Regions from separate parts of the Bradyrhizobium sp. Kon37 genome, predicted to be linked through region 4. Evidence: riboswitches for the same ligand, from Rfam matches in the RefSeq annotation. Region 4 holds a riboswitch; each other region holds the start of a gene.
What was found. Region 4 has a riboswitch for cobalamin ahead of metE (5-methyltetrahydropteroyltriglutamate--homocysteine S-methyltransferase). Riboswitches for the same ligand answer to the same signal wherever they lie in the genome.
Positions count from the first base shown of each region.

Region 1: linked by a shared signal. The riboswitch ahead of AC0L3J_RS21400 (TonB-dependent receptor) and the one ahead of metE (5-methyltetrahydropteroyltriglutamate--homocysteine S-methyltransferase) in region 4 are both predicted to bind cobalamin.
Region 2: linked by a shared signal. The riboswitch ahead of AC0L3J_RS08255 (TonB-dependent receptor) and the one ahead of metE (5-methyltetrahydropteroyltriglutamate--homocysteine S-methyltransferase) in region 4 are both predicted to bind cobalamin.
Region 3: linked by a shared signal. The riboswitch ahead of AC0L3J_RS21315 (DUF1636 family protein) and the one ahead of metE (5-methyltetrahydropteroyltriglutamate--homocysteine S-methyltransferase) in region 4 are both predicted to bind cobalamin.

Region 1 is NZ_JBVVOY010000011.1:152,560-157,380, forward strand. It holds gene cobT (nicotinate-nucleotide--dimethylbenzimidazole phosphoribosyltransferase) at 1-1,006, shown strand, start outside; gene AC0L3J_RS21395 (histidine phosphatase family protein) at 1,007-1,579, opposite strand; cobalamin riboswitch at 1,652-1,853, shown strand; gene AC0L3J_RS21400 (TonB-dependent receptor) at 1,986-4,319, shown strand; gene AC0L3J_RS21405 (PepSY domain-containing protein) at 4,331-4,821, shown strand, end outside.
Region 2 is NZ_JBVVOY010000003.1:53,276-58,096, forward strand. It holds gene AC0L3J_RS08250 (Cj0069 family protein) at 96-1,157, shown strand; cobalamin riboswitch at 1,242-1,450, shown strand; gene AC0L3J_RS08255 (TonB-dependent receptor) at 1,576-4,047, shown strand; gene AC0L3J_RS08260 (MFS transporter) at 4,072-4,821, opposite strand, start outside.
Region 3 is NZ_JBVVOY010000011.1:134,778-139,598, forward strand. It holds gene cobD (threonine-phosphate decarboxylase CobD) at 1-494, shown strand, start outside; gene AC0L3J_RS21305 (cobyric acid synthase) at 483-1,931, opposite strand; gene cobO (cob(I)yrinic acid a,c-diamide adenosyltransferase) at 1,942-2,577, opposite strand; cobalamin riboswitch at 2,618-2,835, shown strand; gene AC0L3J_RS21315 (DUF1636 family protein) at 2,931-3,314, shown strand; gene cobW (cobalamin biosynthesis protein CobW) at 3,311-4,360, shown strand; gene cobN (cobaltochelatase subunit CobN) at 4,360-4,821, shown strand, end outside.
Region 4 is NZ_JBVVOY010000005.1:253,834-258,654, forward strand. It holds gene AC0L3J_RS14690 (EAL domain-containing response regulator) at 1-85, shown strand, start outside; gene AC0L3J_RS14695 (4Fe-4S binding protein) at 667-870, shown strand; cobalamin riboswitch at 1,658-1,857, shown strand; gene metE (5-methyltetrahydropteroyltriglutamate--homocysteine S-methyltransferase) at 1,957-4,272, shown strand.

The sequences.
Region 1 (4,821 bases), on a different contig from region 4:
CCATCGCGAGGCGGCGGTGGCGCGGCAGGCGCAACTGACGAAACCGACCGGCGCGCTTGGCCGGCTCGAGCAGCTCGCGATCGAGCTTGCGGGCCTCCAAGCAACCGAGCAACCGCGCGCGGCGCGGGTGCCGATCGTTATCTTCGCCGGCGATCATGGCATCGTCGCCCAGGGCGTCTCGGCCTATCCGCAGGAAGTGACGATCGCGATGCTGGCGAACTTTGCCTCCGGCGGTGCCGCGATCTCGGTGCTCGCGCGTGAGCTGGGCTCCAGCCTGGAGGTCGTCGATTCCGGCACGCTGGCGCAGGAGGAGATGGCTGGAATCGTGACCGACAAGCCGCGCAGCGGCACGCGCGATTTCAGTATCGAAGCTGCGCTCACCCCCGCAGAGCTGGCATTTGCGTTCGAAGCCGGCCGACGTGCGGTGACGCGCGCGCAGGCCGGGCAGCCCGATCTTCTGATCTTCGGCGAGATGGGAATCGGCAACACCACGACATCGGCGGCGATCGCGGCCGGCTTGCTCGGTGTGAGCGCTGAGGAGATCGCGGGCAGCGGGACCGGCGTTGACGCGGCCGGCCGTGTGCACAAGGCGCGGGTGATCGACGCTGCGATCGCACGCCATGGCATTGCGGGCGCTTCGCCCGAAAAGATCCTGTGCGCCGTCGGCGGTCTCGAGATTGCGGCCATCTGCGGTGCAATTATCGCGGCTGCACAGCTCCGCATCCCCGTGTTGATCGACGGCTTCATCGTGTCGGTGGCGGCGCTGGCGGCGGCGCGGCTCAACCCCTCGTGCCAGCCGTTCCTGCTGGCCTCGCATCAATCCGCCGAGCAGGGCCATCGGCTGGTGCTTCGCGCGCTGAATCTGCAGCCGCTGATCAGCCTCGATCTCAGGCTCGGCGAAGGATCGGGCGCGGCCATCGCGCTGCCGCTGGTGCGGTCGGCCTGTGCGCTCCACAACGGCATGGCGACCTTTGCGCAGGCCAATGTGCCGGATCGTCCGGCCTGATCAAATCGTCCGCTGATTGACGGAGACGACGCGCCAGCCGGTCGCGAGCCGGTCGATCCGGGTCAGCGACAGCGGATCGATCACAAACCGGAGCGCCGCTTGAGGCGTCAGATCCAGCGCGATGCACAGCGCCGCGCGGATCGTGCCGGAATGCACGACGAGCGTCGCGGCCCCGGCGCCGATCCTCGACAGACCCAGCCGGACGCGCGCGACCTGTTCCTCGAAGCTTTCGCCGCCCGGTGGCCGTCCGCACGCAGGATCGCTCCAGAACTGTGCATAGGCCTCGCCACCGGTCGCGGCGAGCTCGTCGTGCCGACGGCCGGTCCAGTCGCCAAAGTTCTGCTCGCTGAATTCGTCCAGCTGCAGCGGCTCGAGCCCCAGCGCGCGGGCCGTCTCGACCGTGCGCCGCGACGGACTCGCATAGCTCGCGGCGTCGCGCGGCAGGCGCTGCCGCAGCGCCTCCAGCTGCGCCCGAGCGCCGAGATCGGCCGGTGCGTCGGCTGCATGGATCGTCCCCGCGACGCCATCGACGGGCGCGTGCCGTATCAGCCAGAGGAAGGTCTCGCCTCCCATGCTTATCTCCAAGGAAACTGGTCGTTGTGGCAATAACGCCGCAACTGGCACATTGACTCTGTCTGGATCGTAATCCTAGATGCTCGCGACGGTTTCCCCGAGAGGGGATGAAAAGGGAATGCGGTGCGGGGACATTGTCCCCAATGCCGTGGCTGCCCCCGCAACTGTAAGCGGCGAATCTTGCATCACATGCCACTGGGTATCTCGGTCCCGGGAAGGCGACGCAAGGTATTGACCCGCGAGCCAGGAGACCTGCCGTCAGCCGTGGTCACACGCGAAGATGTCGGTCGGGGAGTACAGACATTCGGCTTCATCGGAAGGCTTATAAGCCGGAAGATGGGACCTTGGTTCGCGGTGACGTGCCACTGACGTCATACCGAGGTCCAAGACCGTGTCTCCTGTTCACATGATACGACGGCGTGCGCTTCTGCTTGCATCCGCCGCACTCACATCCTTTGTCGTTCTTGATCCCTCCGCCGCGCTGGCGCAGCAGGCTCGCGAACCTCTGCCGCCGGTCGAGGTAACGCCTGCCCAATCCCGCAAGCAGGCCAAGCCCGCCGCGCGGGAGGCGCAGGGCCCACGCCGCGCAGCAGCGCGCCGGCCGGAGACTGCATCCGCAGTGCCCAAGCCTGTCGTGCCGACTGCGGCAGCACAGACGCCGCTCAATACCAATGCCGTCGCCGAAAGCGCCTCGCGCCTTGGCCTGACCGTGCGCGAAACGCCCGCGACCGTGGAGGTGATCTCGGCCGCAACCATGCGCGAGCAGGGCTATCGCACCGTGTCCGACGTCGCGCAGGGAGCGGTTGGCGTCACAGCCGGCGACAATCCGGCCGAGCCGTCGGCTTTCTCCATGCGCGGCTTCACCAATAGCCAGATCAACACGCTCTACAACGGCATCAAGATCGGTCCGCAGAACATGACCTCGCGGATCACCGACACGGCCAACCTGGAGGCCGTCGAATTCCTGAAGGGGCCGGCGTCGCTGATGTCGGGCGAGGGCGCCGCCGGCGGCGCGATCAACTTCGTCACCAAGCAGCCGCACACCGGTCCGATCCGGAACGAGGCGGATTTTTCCTGGGATTCGCTGAACTCGTTCCGCGCGCATTACGGCTCGGGCGGCAGCACCAATGTGCAGGGACTGGACTACCGTTTCGACGTCAGTCGTTCCTCGCTCAACGGCTTTGCCGACGACACCAACACCAAGACGCTCGATGTGTCGGGCCAGCTCAACTACCGCATCTCCGATAGCCTCAAGGTCTGGGGCGCGATCGAATACCGCGAGGATCGTTCGAAAGCCTATTGGGGGGCGCCGCTGGTGCCGATTGCCTTCAGCGGTTCGCATGCGACGACGGGAATCGTGTCCGGCAATTATTTCAACAAGACTGATCTTGGGGCCGTCACGATCGACGACCGCACCTTCAACACCAACTACAACGTCCTCGACAACAAGAACGTGGCGAAGGAAGTGTGGCTGCGCGGCGGCTTCGAGCTGAAGCTCGCGCCCGACCTGACGTTGAAAAGCCAGGCCTATGGTTATGGCGCAGAGCGCACGTGGCTCAACAACGAGGTCGAGGCGTTCAATTCCGGCACGAACATGGTCGACCGTGGGCGCTTCTATGTCGCGCACAGCCAACGCTTGGTCGGCAACATCACCGACCTGGTCTGGGATGCGAATATCGCCGGCTTTGACAACCGCTTGGTCACGACGCTTTCCTCAAGCTACCTTGATTTCGTGAGGCCGGGCGCCGCAAATTTCCCCGATGATTCCGTCTCGCTGGTCAATCCCGATCGCGGCTATTACGGCTTGCTCACGACCAAGCAGCAGACCGCGCGGATCGACAACGAGGCACTGTCGTTCGAGGACCGGTTGAAGTTGACACGGACCTTTGCGGTGGTCGGCGGCCTCCGCGCCGAGCATATCGGGCTCGACCGCAACTCGACCGACAAGACCGGGCTCGTGAACGTTGGCTTTCCGTTCTCGCAATCCTGGGTCCCGACCACGGGTCGCATCGGCTACACGTGGGAAGCCGTTCCGGGCCTGACCTTCTTCAGCCAATATGCGACCGGCGCCGACATCTCGGCCAACAACATCTTCCTGCTCAATCCGACCGATCCGCTCAACCTGACCACCGCGCGCACCTACGAGACCGGCGTCAAGCACCTGTTCTGGGACAACCGGGCGGAGTGGTCGTTCTCGGCCTATGACATCCTGCGCAAGAACGTCTATGCCGCGGCCGGCGGCATGCAGCTCAACCTCGCCGGGCGGCAGGAGTCGAAAGGCGTCGAGCTGGCCGCATCCGTGCGGCCGATCGAGCCTCTGCGTCTCTGGGGCAACATCGCCTATGTCGATGCGCGCTACGCCGATTACGATTTTGTCGGCGGCTCGTTCTCCGGCAACACGCCGCCGAACGTGCCGCGCGTCGTCGCCAATGCCGGCGCGTCGTACCGGTTCTTCACGCCCTGGGCGGTCGAGCTCGGCATCACCGGCCGCCATGTCGGCGACCGCTACAACGCCGATGCCAACACCGTGACGCTGAAGGCCTACACCGTGGCCGATGTCTACGCCTTCGTCGACATCCCCAAGACCGTGTTCAATGCGGTCGATCAGGCCCGCCTGACATTCCGGGTGCGCAACATCGCCGACAAGCGTTATGCGATCTGGGGCGATCCGTTCTATCCCGATCAGATCCTGCTGGGCGCGCCGCGCACCTATGAAATCTCGGCCGCGTTCAAATGGTAGGACGCTGATCGATGATGCGCGCGATCGTCCTGCTGCATCGATGGCTCGGGGTCGCGTTCTGCCTGCTGTTCGCGATGTGGTTCGCGACGGGAATCGTGATGCACTTCGTTCCGTTTCCATCTCTGACGGAAACGGAACGCTTTGCCGGGCTCGTGCCGCTGGCTAGCGCTGAGACGAGGCTTGCGGTCGCCGATGCCGTGGCCGCAAGCGGCATCGCGGATGCGACGCGCGTTCGCCTGATCCAGCGCAGCGATGGACTGGTCTATGTCGTCTCAGGGCCGTCGCGCGCGGGCGCAGTCCGCGCCTCCGATGGGGCCGACGCGTCGATCACGTCTTTCGGCGTCGCGCTGGCCATCGCGCGAGATCACGCACGCAGCCGTGGGCTTGATGCCGCGCGGGCCGCGATCGTTGCGCGTTCGGACTACGACCAATGGAGCGTGCCGAACGGCTTTGACCGCCATCGGCCCTTGTTTCGGGCTGCCCTGGGCGATCCCGCCGGAAC
Region 2 (4,821 bases), on a different contig from region 4:
CGACCTCGTTAGTCTCCGTTGCGTGGGGACAAAGCAGACTCCCCGTGAGGCCTCGGTCCAAGCTCTGCGCAGCACGCCATTCGTGGAGCTTGCGCATGGACACCGAACGACACCCTTCTCACCAACACACCGTCGCCATCCTCTCGCGAGGCGACGCTGCCGCGCGGCGGGATGCGACGGCGCAAAACAGCCGCTTCGTCCGCGTCTTCGGAGCACTCGCGGCGGTCGGCATCGAAGCCCGGCCGGCGATCTACGACGAAAGCCTCGCCGAAGAGGTCCGCGAGCAGTTGCTCGCGGTGGACGGCGTGCTCGTCTGGGTCGATCCGATCCACCAGGGCAAGACGCGGGTTGAGCTTGATCCCCTGCTTCGCGACGTAGCGGCGCGGGGCGTGTGGGTCAGCGCTCATCCGGACGTCATTCTCAAGATGGGCACCAAGGAGGTACTCTATCGTACCCGCTCGATGGGGTGGGGATGCGACACGGCTTTATATCAAACCGCCGAGGCCATGCGCGCCGAGTTGCCGACACGGCTCGCCACCGGTCCGCGCGTGATCAAGCGCAACCGCGGTAACGGCGGCCAAGGCGTGTGGAAGGTCGAGAGCCTGCCGAATTCCCCGATGATAAAGGTGCTGGACGCGACCAAGGATGTCTCCGAGGAACTGACGTTGGAGAGTTTTCTCGGTCGCTGCACGGAATATTTCGAGAACGGCAGCGTGGTCGATCAGCCATTCCAGCCTCGCTTGAGCGAAGGCGTGGTGCGCTGCTATATGGCGGGCGATCGCTGTGCCGGCTTCGGCTCTCACAAAGTCAAAGCCCTGGTTGACTCGCCGGATGCCCGTTCCGAGGCCGGACCGCGGCTCTATACCTCGAACGCAGACTCGCGCTTCCAGCGGCTGCGTCGCTTGATGGAAGACGAGTGGACCCCGGGAATGATGAAGACGCTGGACATCGACGCAGGCTCGCTTCCGGTCATCTGGGACGCGGACTTCCTGTACGGTCCGAAAGACGCGGCCGGTGCCGACACCTACGTCCTGTGCGAGATCAACGCGAGTTCATGCTTCGCGATCCCCGAGGAGGCCCCGGCGGCGATCGCAAGGACGGTGAAGCAGCGGCTCTCGCAAACGCAACCGGCTGGATCGGCGGACAGGAGGCCCTAAGCAAGAATGCCGCGGCATCTCGTGCTGCGGCACTCCGCCAGAGGCGCCGGTCATACGCGGATGTTGACGCGCTCATCGCCAAATGCCAGTTTCCCGCGCGGTAGTGTCCGCAAGGACTCTCCAAGGGAATGCGGTGCGTCCACCTCGAGTGGGCAATTCCGCGGCTGCCCCCGCAACTGTAGGCGGATAGCCGACGACCAAACGAACCACTGGAGCCCCGCTTGGGCCTCTGGGAAGGTGGTCGAAGGCGATGACCCGCGAGCCAGGAAACCTGCTACCAGCCATGGTCACGCGCGAACGCATTGGGCGGGGTGCCCTGATGTCGGAAGAGTAGCCGGTGCATCTGCCGCTAGGGGCGAAGGCAGACTGCTAAGGCAACCGCGGTGACGGTTAGTTTGCGTCGCCGCAGAGCGTTGTCGTGCAAAATCTTTATTTCGGTCCGGGCGTTGCGCCGGAACATTCGCGTGTCCTTATCCAGATCTCTCAGGGAAGAGCCGGCAATTTTCGGCGCGCCACACCTGCCCTGCTCGCCTTGCTGCTCTCGACATCCCTGTCCTCCATGGCGATGGCGCAGACCGCGGTCCGCGACAACGCCTCCCGCGAGGTCGGCCCGGTGATCGTCACCCCGCCCACTCCAAGACCGGCCGTAACCGTCAGCCCCGGCGCTCAGAGATCGCGCACGGCCCGGCGCAACGTAGGGCGTAATCGCGCCGCTCCGGTGGTTGCCAACCCAACAACCCAGCCTCCGAGCTATCAGGTGCAGACGCCGTTGAACACGGCCGCCGTCACCGATGTCGGCTCCCGGCTCGGAATCACGGCACGGGAAACGCCAGCGACCGTCGAGGTCATTGACCAGCAGACCATGCAGGATCAGGGCATCAGGACCACTACCGATGTCGCCAAGGCCGCGGTCGGCGTCACCGGCGGCGATGCGCCGGGCGCGCCCGCAATCTTCTCCATGCGCGGCTTTAGCGGCGACCAGCTCACCACCCTCTACAACGGCATCCCGATCGGGCCGTCGACCATGACGGGCCGGCCCATGGATACCGCCAATCTGCAGCAGGTCGAGATCATCAAGGGCCCCAACTCCCTGGTATCGGGACTCGGATCCACCGGCGGTGCGATCAACTACGTCACCAAGGCGCCGCACACCGGGCCCATTATCAACGAGGCCTTCACCTCCTACGATTCCTTCAACGGCTATCGCGCCGGCTACGGTTCCGGCGGCAGCACGCTGGTCAATGGCCTCGACTACCGTTTCGACATCAGCCATTCCAACGACAAGAGCTTCATCGACGACACCTATTCGAAGCTCAGCAACGTCTCGGGCCAGTTGAACTACCGCGTCAACGACAGCCTGAAGATCTGGGGCGCCGCCGAATACAAGCAGGACAAGGACCGATTCTATTGGGGAACGCCGCTGGTGCCGGCGAACGCGCCCGGCGTCGTGCCGACGTCAGGCATCGTCTCGGGCCAGTGGACCAATTGCTACCTCAACGGCCATGCCGGGGCGCTCAATCCCGTTACCATCGACGCGCGCACGCTGACGACAAGCTACAACGTGCTCGACAATCACAGCGGGGCCAACGAGCTCTGGCTGCGCAGCGGCTTCCAGTGGGACATCACCAACAACATCTCGCTGCGCAGCCAGGTCTACGGCTACGACGCGCATCGGCACTGGTTCAACAACGAGATCAGCTCGTTCGACGATTCCGGGCCGAACAAGGTCTATCGCGAGCGGCTGGCGCTGGACCACGCGCAACGGCTCTATGGCAACATCACCGACCTCACCGTCAATTCCAACCTCGGTGGAATGGACAACCGCTTCGTCGCTACGGTTGCGGCAAGCAGCTCGCAATTCAACGTCTCGCAGGATACAAAGTTCTTCTCCGACACGGTCGAGCTGATCAATCCGGACCGCGGGCTTTACGGCCCGCGCAGCGACGAGAAGATCTACACCCATCTCGACACCACGGCGCTGTCGTTCGAGGACCGGCTCAAGCTGACCTCGACCTTCGCGCTGATCGGCGGCATCCGGTTCGAGGATATCGAACTATCGCGCACGCGCTTCAATCCCGACGGCTCGCTAGCGTCCGGAAAAGGCTATCCGTTCTCGACCAAGTTCAATCCGGTCACCGGGCGCATCGGCTACACCTGGGACATCGCGCCCGGGGTGATGCTGTACAGCCAATATGCGACGGCGGCGGACCCGACGGTGGCCAACATCTTCATCCTCGCGCCAAAGGTGCCGCTGCTGCTGACGACGTCGCGGACCTACGAGACCGGCGTGAAGCTGCAATCATCCGACAAGCGCGCCGAGGCGACGTTCTCGGCGTTCGACATCGAACGCAAGAACGTCTACGTGCCCGAGAGCGGCATCGTGTTCAACGTCGCCGGCAAGATGGCCTCCAAGGGCGTCGAGATCGCTGCGGCGGTGAACCCGGTCGGCGGCCTGAAGCTGTGGGCCAATGTCGCCTTCGTGCAATCGCGCTTCGTTGACTTCAACTATGTCGACGGCAATGGCGACTTCCAATCCTATTCGGGCAAGACCCCGCCGAACGTCCCGAACTTCATCGCCAATGCCGGGGCGTCCTATCGCTTCGGCACCAAATTGCCGGTGGAGATCGGCGGCCTCGTCCGTCACGTCGGCGACAGGTTCAACTTCCAGGACAATCTGGTGACCATGAACGCCTATACGATCTTCGACGCGTTCGCGTTCGTCGATATCCCAAAGGCTTATTTCCCGGGCGTCGACCAGACCCGTATCAGCTTTCGCGTGAGGAACCTGACGAATAAGCTCTACGCCGCCTGGGGCGACCCCGGCTATACCGATCAGATCATCCTGGGAGCGCCGCGCAGCTACGAGGTCGCGGCCTCGTTCAAGTGGTGAGGGGGGAGGATCGCCGCTCTCACGTCACTTCGCGCCGTGCTCCGGCTGGACCGAGCTGCTTCGACGCCGCGCCCACAGCAGCGCCAGCGGGCCCAGCGCGATTCCGGCCGCGAGGACGCTGAATGCCAGCAGCCAGCCGGCCGCGCTCTGCGGGCCGCCGGCTGCGTCGAGCGCGGCGCCGGTGCCCCAGGCGCCGACCGCCGACAGGCCGAAGCCGACCGTCGAATGCAGGGCCAGGGTCGCGCCGCGATGTTCGGAGACAGCCGCGGCCGACATGCCGGCGGTCAATGCGCCCGAATCCGCCGGCACGGTCAGGCCATAGGCAAGCAGCAGCAGCGCGAGCACCCATGCCGGCGCTGTCGCGTTGAGGCCGATGATGAGCGCGACGCAGGCCGACGCGATCATCACGACCGTGATCGCGCGATGGCGGCCGAACTTCAGCGCGGCCTCGTTGCCGAGGATGCTGGCCGGCATCGAGATCACCGCGAAGCAGAAGCTCAGCACGACGGGGCTCAACCATGACGGCGCGCCTTGGTGGGCGACGACGAAGGTCCAGAACCCGACCAGCCAGGTGCGGATGCCGTAGAGCTCGAAGCAATGAGCGCCGTAGCCGAAGATGTATCCGAGCGCCTCGCGGTTGGCGAAGACGGGCGCGAAGTTCAAGAGGCGTCCCGTCTTCGGCGCGGGCCGCTGCGCCTGCATCAGAAGGCACGCGACGACCATTGCGATAGGTCCAAAGCCGGTGACAAGGAAGGCGGTCCGCCATCCCCAGCG
Region 3 (4,821 bases), on a different contig from region 4:
TCATCGACGAGAGTTTCGCCGATGCGGCCCCGCAGCTGTCACTTGCATCCGAGGACCGGCCGGGGCTGCTGATCCTGCGCTCCTTCGGAAAGTTTTACGGCCTTGCCGGCCTGCGGCTCGGTTTCGCTCTCGGCAATGCGTCCGACATCGCCAGGATCGCCGCGATGTCGGGACCTTGGCCGGTCTCGGGAGCGGCAATCGCGATCGGTTGCCGCGCTCTGTATGACGATGCCTGGGCCGAGGCCACCTCCGCGCGGCTCGCGCGTGACTGCGCTCGCCTCGATGGCATGGTGCAGTCGCAAGGCTTGACGGTCATTGGCGGGACGCAGCTGTTTCGTCTCTACGCGACGCCTGACGCGCTTGCCGCGCAGGAAAAGCTGGCGCGTCGCCATATCTGGTCTCGCGTGTTCGCGCGGGAGCCGGCATGGCTGCGCCTCGGGCTTCCGGGCGGCGAACCCGAATGGTCGCGCCTGGCCGAGGCGCTAGCGCGCTAGCGCGAGCAGGCCTTCGACGTCGAGATGGGCTTCGATGTGATCGGCAAGGGCATCGAGCGCGCTCTCGACCCTGGCGTGATAGGGCTCGTCGCCTGCGGGAATGTCGAGCTTCGCCAAAAACGCCTTGCGAAAATCGTCCGACGTGAACAGACCGTGCAGATAGCTGCCCTGCACACGTCCGTCGCGCGAGATCGCGCCTTCCGGTTCGCCGTTCAACCTTGCGAATGGACGCGCGCGATCCGGCCCATCAGTGCGGCCGATGTGGATTTCATAAGCCTCGATCGGCTGATCCGTCGCGGCATGCACGGCCGCGACACGCGTCAGCGTCTTCTCCGAGCTCATCACCGTTTCCACATCCAGAAGTCCGAGACCCGGTGTGTCGCCGGCGGGTCCCTCGATCCCATCGGGATCAGTGACGCTGTGTCCGAGCATCTGATAGCCGCCGCAGAGGCCGAGCACATGGCCGCCTCTGCGGGAATGCGCCAGCAGATCAATGTCCCAGCCTTGCGCGCGCAGAAAGGCGAGATCGCCGCGCGTGGATTTTGAGCCGGGGATGATGACGAGCCTGACGTCGCCGGGAATGGCCTCGCCCGACCGCACCATCACGAGATCGACGCCGGGCTCGAGCTTGAGCGGATCGAGATCGTCGAAATTGGCAATCCGCGACAGCGCGAGACAGGCGATCTTGCATTGGCCCGGCTTGCGCGCATCGCTCAGGCCGAGCGCATCCTCGGCGGGCAGCTCGCCGGCGCGCGCGAACCAGGGCAGCACGCCAAAGCCGCGCCATGCGGTCTTTTCTTCGATCAGTCTGTAGCCGTCGTCGAACAGCGTGGGATCGCCGCGGAACTTGTTGATGACAAATCCCTGGATCATCGCGGCATCATCCGGGTCGATTACCGCCTTGATGCCGACGAGTTGCGCGATGACACCGCCGCGGTCGATGTCGCCGACCAGCACGACCGGCACGTCGGCCTTGCGCGCAAAGCCCATATTGGCGATGTCGGCCTTGCGCAGGTTCACCTCGGCCGGGCTGCCGGCGCCTTCCACCAGCACGAGATCGGCGCGCGCCTTCAGCCGCTCGAAGCTCTCCAGCACGGCGCCCATCAATGACGGCTTCATCGCCGCATATTCACGCGCACGCGCGGTCGCGATGCGTTTTCCCTGCACGATCACCTGCGCGCCGACATCGGTCTCGGGCTTGAGCAGCACCGGGTTCATGTCGGTGTGCGGCTCGACGCCAGCGGCGAGCGCCTGGAGCGCCTGGGCGCGGCCGATCTCGCCGCCGTCGACCGTGACGGCCGCATTGTTCGACATGTTCTGCGGCTTGAACGGGAGCACGCGCAGGCCGCGTCGCACAAAGGCGCGCGCGAGGCCGGCGACGATGAGCGACTTGCCCACGTCCGAGCCGGCCCCCTGGATCATCAATGCGCGCGCCATCGCGAGTTTCTTAGAACTCGACGCCGGCTTGCGCCTTGATGCCGGAGCGGAAGGGATGCTTGACCAGCGTCATCTCGGTGACGAGATCGGCGATCTCGATCAGCTCGTCCTTGGCGTTGCGCCCGGTAAGCACGACATGCGTCATCGGCGGCTTCGAGGTCGCCAGGAAATCGACAACCTCCGCGATGTCGAGATAGTCGTAGCGCAGCGCGATGTTGATCTCGTCGAGCACGACCATGCGGAGATTCTGGTCGAGGATCAGCTCCTTGGCCTTCTCCCAGCCGGCGCGGGCGGCCGCGATGTCGCGGGCGCGGTCCTGCGTCTCCCAGGTAAAGCCTTCGCCCATGGCGTGGAATTGGCAGAGGTCGCCGAAATGGCCGGTGAGCATGCGGCGCTCGCCGGTATCCCAGGCGCCCTTGATGAACTGCACGACCGCACAGGGAAAGCCATGGGCGACGCAGCGGACGATCATGCCGAAGGCCGAGGACGACTTGCCCTTGCCGGCGCCGGTGTGGACGATGATGAGGCCCTTTTCGCCGCTCTTGGTCGCCATGATCTTGTCGCGGGCGACCTTCTTCTTCGCCATTTTCGAGGCGTGACGGGCGTCGGTTTCGTCGGCCGTCTGGGTATCCGGTTCTGACGTCATCGGACGGGGTCCTTCGGCTTGACAAGAGGCGGTCGGGGGCAAATGGTGGCCCGACGTTGGTTCCTGTCCTACGACAGGCGAAGAGGGAATGCGATAGGGTCCGAATCGGCAAGATTTGGTTCCAAAATGCAGCCGCCCCCGCGACCGTGACCGGAGAGATGCCCGAAGCCACTGATCCCCATGAGATCGGGAAGGCGGGGATCGAAGGGGAAACCCTGCTCCGGAAGCCGGGAGACCTGCCAACGCGGACGATTTTGGACCGGCGGACGGGGTGTTCCGCGACGGGGAAACGGGCCTTCGCAAGAACGGTTCGTGGGCCTCTTCGCTTCCCGCTGTTTATTCTGGAAGAAGCGATGACCGTCACACTTCATGTCTGCATCACCTGCCGCGCCGGCGAGACGCTTGGCGAGGGCGAGACGACGCCCGGCAAGCGCCTGCATGGTGCGATCCTCGAGGCCGGCGTGCCCGAGGGCGTCAGCGTGGTTCCCGTCGAATGCCTGTCTGCATGCAACCAGGGTTGCTCGGTCGCGCTCAGCGCGCCCGGCCGCTGGTCCTATGTCTATGGTCGCCTCTCGGATGCGCATGCGAGCGACGTGGTCGCGGGCGCCGCGGCCTATGCGGCCGCGCCCGACGGCCTCGTGCCCTGGCGCAGCCGCCCGGAGATCTTCCGCAAGCAATCGCTTGCCCGCATTCCCCCCATTCTCCCCTTGGCCGTCGTGCCGGAGGCTGCCGAATGAATTCGCTCGCAAAAGTCCCGGTCACGGTCGTCACGGGCTTTCTCGGCTCCGGCAAGACCACGCTGATCCAGCATCTGCTCGCCAACGCCAACGGCAAGAAGCTCGCGGTGCTCGTCAACGAGTTCGGCAGCGAAGGCGTCGATGGCGAGATTCTGAAATCCTGCGCCGATGCGAATTGCCCGGAAGAGAACATCATCGAGCTCGCCAATGGCTGCATCTGCTGCACTGTCGCCGACGATTTCATTCCGACCATGGAGAAGCTGCTGTCGCGGCCGGTGCGGCCCGATCATATCCTGATCGAGACCTCGGGCCTGGCTCTGCCCAAACCGCTGCTGAAGGCGTTCGACTGGCCGGAGATCCGTTCGCGCATCACGGTCGACGGCGTGATCGCGCTCGCCGACGCCGAAGCTGTTGCTGCCGGCCGTTTCGCGCCCGACCCAATTGCCGTCGAAGCGCAGCGCGCGGCGGACGGCAATCTCGACCATGAGACGCCGCTGTCGGAAGTGTTTGAGGACCAGATCGCCTGCGCCGACATCGTGCTGCTGACCAAGGCGGATCTTGCGGGCGCGGCAGGGCTCGAGACAGCCAAGGCGGCGATCACCGCCGAGATGTCGCGCCGCGTGCCGATGCTGGCGATCACCGACGGCGCGATCGACGCGCGTGTCATCCTCGACCTCGGCGCTGCCGCCGAGAATGATCTCGCCGCGCGGCCCTCGCATCACGACGGCGAGGAGGATCATGAGCACGACGATTTTGCGTCCGTCGTGATCGATCTTCCTGAGGTCACCGACATCGACGTGCTGGTCGCATCCGTTCAGCGGCTGGCGCGCGAGCAGAACGTGCTGCGCGTCAAGGGTTACATCGCGGTGGAGGGCAAGCCGATGCGCCTCTTGCTGCAAGCGGTCGGCGAGCGCGTGCGGCACCAGTTCGACAAGCCCTGGGGCGCGGGTGCGAGGCGGTCAAAGCTCGTCGTGATCGGCGAGCACGGAAACATTGATGAAGCCGCGATCAAGGCGGGACTTGGTCTTTCAGGATCTGGTATCTAATGCACGTAGTCTTCCGCGAGAGCCGCGGTCTCGAGGAGACCGCGATACCAAGGGACATCGGCCAGGATCCGGCCGATCTCGTGGTGCTCTCGTATTCAGATTCCGATCTTGCCGCGTTCGCGGCCGGCTGGCGCCGTGGCCGCGACAGCCTGCCGTCGCTACGGCTCGTCAATCTCGCAGAACTCCGTCATCCGCTCTCGGTCGACACCTATATCGAGCGCACGCTGGCGCAGGCGCGCGGCATCCTCGTGCGTCTGATCGGGGGTGAGTCCTATTGGTCGTATGGGCTCGCGGCCCTGCAGCAACTGGCGAAGGAGCGCGGCATCGTGCTGGCCGTGCTGCCGGCCGACGGCCGCGACGATACGCGGCTGGATGCATATTCGACCCTGCCGGTCTCGACGCTGCGGCGGCTCAAGGTGCTCTGCGACACCGGCGGCCCTGTCGCATCGCAAGCCGCGATC
Region 4 (4,821 bases):
GCAGGGCCATCTGTTCGGAAAAGCCATGCCACTGAAGCAATTTGCACAGTCATCTTTCAACCCTGCTCCAGCTCGTCCAAAATAGTTGCGAGTGGCTGAGTGCGGCCAAGCGACGCTCGCGAGCACCGCCATGCCTACTCGGCACCAGGCATGAGGCTGAGTGCAATTCAGTCGGTCTGCAAGGCCAGTGTCGCTCGTCCCGCCGCCACTTCATTTCCCTCCGAAGCTTGTTATACCACAAGCCCGTTTTGGCAAGCCTCCAGCGAGTCCTCCGCGCAGCTAGCGTTGCAGCCATGAGCGAGGCTTGCACAAACCTCCAGTCGGGGTGTGTGACCGGAGGTTTGCCGAGATCCGACGTAGACCTGCGTCCGTTCGCGGGTTTTTGTCGCCGCCGGTGGAGGAAGCGTCAGCCTCGCTTGCCCCCGCGCTGACGTGCCAAACAAACCGACGGACGCTTCCAGCGTCAAGTCGCGACTGACTCTCGCAAGAGGGCCCGGTGGCTCGTAGCCTGAAATTGAAGCGACCTGTTGCTGTCGCCGACGCAACATGGTCTCAGACCGGGGACAGCCGAATTGGGCAAATTGCCCAACATTGAGCGCGTCTGCGTTTGGCACGGCATTTGAAAGGGATCGCCCATGGCATCGCTCGCCTAAGGAGTCGGAACGCATGGCTTACAAGATCGTCGCTTCGCAATGCACCGTTTGTGGCGCATGTGAGTTCGAGTGTCCCAACGCGGCGATCAGTCTGAAGCGCGACATTTACGTTATCGATGCCAAAAAATGTACGGAGTGCGAGGGCCATTGCGACACGCCGCAATGCGCGGTGGTCTGTCCGGTCCCTGACACCTGTGTCCCGTCCAAGACAGGATAGGCAGCCCGCGACCAAGGCCTCATCGCTCGATTTCGCGAACGAAGTTGTAGATGTGGGACCTTGAGGAGACCACGACCGCATGGGGCGCATCGAGGTCGATTAACATCGTTATGAGCTTAAGACGCTGAGCGACTCCGAGGACCCCCTCAAAGGGCTCTCTCGGAGGACACCGTCGAATTTGTCACGAACAAGGACAAGGCCCTCGATGCTCCGTGGCCGCGTTAAGGCCTATCGTCGCTGGCCGCGAGTCGAGGCGAGGCAGACCGGCGTCGAGCGGCCACGGACGCATCGAAGCCGGCGCAAAAGTCGCTCAGCACGTGAACACCTAGTGCACCGAGAAGATCATCTTGGCCAACCTCACGGAGGCGGACGACCTCGTGCCTGGTCGCGGGCTCGCCGAACACCCATGGAGCCGACCTGATCATCCGTGCGGTCCTGGAGCAATCCGGCTTTCGAAATTTCTAGGGAGCCCTCGTGGGCTGTGACCAAACGGATGCCGGCTGAGGATGATCGCACCTTCCTGACGCGCAGGTTCGAAAAGCTGCTGACGGAAAAGGTCGCCTCCTCGCGATCACACAGATACCGAAAGCGGCCCGGGTTCGTTCCGGTGGTGGAGCTCAACCGTTACGCGAGCGGGGAGCGAATGCATTTCACAAGCGGAGCCTCCACAGATCCGGGCGTGTTCACTAGGCCGCGAGCAAGACCGTCGTACCCGCCTAGTGCGCTCGTAATCGCTTGGGCAATATCGCAGCGAGAATCGGTAGGTTGACGCATCGATCCTCGTGCGCATAATTCAAGCCGTCGCGGTCTCCGGATTTCGTTTGATCCGGAGCTAAGAGGGAAGCCGGTGCAATGCCGGCGCTGCCCCCGCAACTGTAAGCGGCGAGCCGCTGTCCAACGAAGTCACTGAAGCCATGCGGCTTCGGGAAGGCCGGACAGCAGCGACGACCTGTGAGCCAGTAGACCTGCCTCGACAAGATATCGTCCACGGGCGGGGCGTCCCGGTGTGCGCCAAGCAGTTGTCGCTCACGCGATGTTCGCTGTCTGCGTCCGCCATGGCCTTTGCCCCAACATGGGGTCTAGGCTATGTCAATCCTTTCGCTTCCCGTTGCCACACTGGGGACGTCACGCATCGGCCCACGACGCGAACTCAAATTCGCGCTCGAGAGCTACTGGGCGGGAAAGTCCGGCGAAGCCGAGCTCCTCGAGGCGGGGAGTGGACTTCGTGCCGCTAATTGGGCACGGCAGAAATCCCGCGGTGCGACCGTCATTCCTTCGAATGACTTCTCGCTCTACGATCATGTACTCGATACCAGCCTGATGGTCGGCGCCATTCCCGACGTTTATGGCTGGACCGAAGGTCCTGTGTCGCTCAAAACCTACTTCACCATGGCGCGTGGCGCTCAGGACGGTGGCCACGCTCAGCATGGGCCCGGCGTAGCCGCACAGGAGATGACGAAGTGGTTCGATACGAACTACCACTACATGGTGCCGGAATTTCACCAGGATCAGATCTTTAAGTTTGCCTCTCGGAAGCCGATCGAGGAATATGAGGAGGCAAGAAGCCTCGGCTATCAGACGCGGCCCGTCCTAGTGGGCCCAGTCACTTTCCTGAAGCTCGGCAAAAGCGTAGATCCCGCATTCAATCCGCTCTCGCTGCTTGATCGGCTCCTCCCCGTCTATGTCGATGTTCTCCGCGAACTAGCCTCGCGCGGCGCTGAATGGGTTCAGCTCGACGAGCCATGCCTAGTGATGGACGTCGACGAAGGATCTCGGGCGGCTGTCCGCCGGGCCTATGCTCATTTCGTTAACGCCGTACCGCCCCTAAAAATCATGCTGGCCACGTATTTTGGAGGTGTCGGCGACAATCTTGAGACAGTCTTGGCTTTGCCCGTTGCCGGACTCCATGTCGACTTGGTTCGGGCACCCGGCCAGTTGGACGCGATTGTCGCCAGAGCCCGTGGAGATCTCGTGGTCTCGCTAGGCGTCGTTGATGGTCGCAACGTGTGGCGCTCCAATCTGCCCGCGCTGCTCGACCAGCTCGCTCCTATGGTCAAAAAACTGGGCAGGGACCGTGTTCAGATTGCTCCCTCCTGCTCGCTACTTCATGTTCCCACCGACATTGAGCTAGAGACCGATCTCGATCCCAATCTGAAGACGTGGCTGGCGTTCTCAGTGCAGAAGATCAAGGAACTTTCGATATTGGGCAAAGCGCTGGCCGGCCAGGCTGCCGACGTGGCGGATGAACTCGCCCTCTCAGAGGATGCATCCGTCACCCGCGAAACATCGCCGAAGATCCATAGTGCGAACGTCGCCGGACGAATGGCCGCGATCGACGATAGCATGCGTCGCCGTCGCAGTGCGTTCGCCCAGCGCGCCGACGTCCAGCGCGTCGCCTTCGCATTGCCGATGTTTCCAACCACAACCATCGGATCCTTCCCGCAAACGGCGGACGTCCGCAATGCGCGTGCAGCTCATGCGCGGGGAGCGCTGAATGACACGCAGTACGAGCAGCTTCTGAAAGCGGAGACAGCCCATACCGTGCATTGGCAGGAAGATATCGGCCTGGACGTGCTCGTACACGGTGAGTTCGAGCGCAATGACATGGTTCAATACTTTGGCGAGCAGCTGTTGGGTTTCGCGTTTACCAAGCACGGCTGGGTTCAGTCTTATGGCTCGCGGTGCGTTCGTCCTCCTATCCTGTTTGGAGATGTCTCCCGCCCGAAGCCCATGACCGTTAAATGGTGGCGACATGCGCAGTCTCTGACCAAAAAACCCGTCAAGGCTATGCTGACCGGACCAGTGACGATCCTGAACTGGTCGTTTGTCCGTGACGACATCCCGCGGAGCGAGACATGCCGACAGATCGCTCTCGCGATCCGAGACGAGGTCATCGACCTTGAGGCAGCTGGAGCGACCATGATCCAGATCGACGAGGCTGCGTTGCGGGAGGGATTGCCGCTGCGCAAATCGCAGTGGGAGGACTATCTCGATTGGGCAGTGGACAGTTTCCGCGTTTGCTCCTCCGCTGTCGCTGACGGAACTCAGATCCATACGCACATGTGCTATTCCGAGTTCAACGAAATCATCGATGCGATCGCAGCTATGGATGCCGACGTCATTTCAATCGAGGCTTCCCGTTCTAGAATGGAATTGCTCGACGCTTTCAAGAACTACAAATATCCTAATGAGATCGGGCCGGGCGTCTATGACATTCATTCACCGCGCATTCCCGCAGCAGCTGAGATCAAGCAGCTGATTGTGTTGGCGCGGCAGCGGGTTTCCGATCGGCAGCTCTGGATCAATCCCGACTGCGGACTGAAAACTCGAAGGTGGGAGGAGGTGCGTCCCGCGCTCGTCAATATGGTGGCCGCCGCACGCGAGTTGCGGAGTGAGGCATGATCGTACGCAGCGTGTCGCCAACGTATTTGTGAATAAGATCCACGCGCGTTGGGAGGTCGCGATATCTTGCGAACTCCCAAAGCTTCCAGCGCTTGCGACTGCCGGTCTGCTTCGGCGGAGGTGATCCCACACAGCCGGCGACAAGCTCGAATCCGGCGGACGACAGCATGCCGGCCTTACCGGTGACATATTCCAAGTCACTTACGCTCGACGCGAACCACGGTCCTATCGCTTCATTTATCCATCGCGTGGATGCGTCCCATCACAACAATCTATTTTACCGCCCTTCCGGAATTTCATACGTAATTGGCGCGTTGGCGCGTTGGCGCGGGCTTCGGGAAGATTTGCTGGCGTTGGGGGCGATGCTCCCGCGTGACAGCAAACTGACGCTTGAGTTTCAGGACACGGCGGCCAAACCGCCTGCGCGATGGATCCCAGCTCCATCAAGGCTCCCCTTGCCAACCGGACAGCTGGCAAGTGGTGGCAAGTCTTGAACTTTCCGACAGAAGCGGAAAGCAAGCGGCTCGCTAAGTTGCGCGGAGCGATATC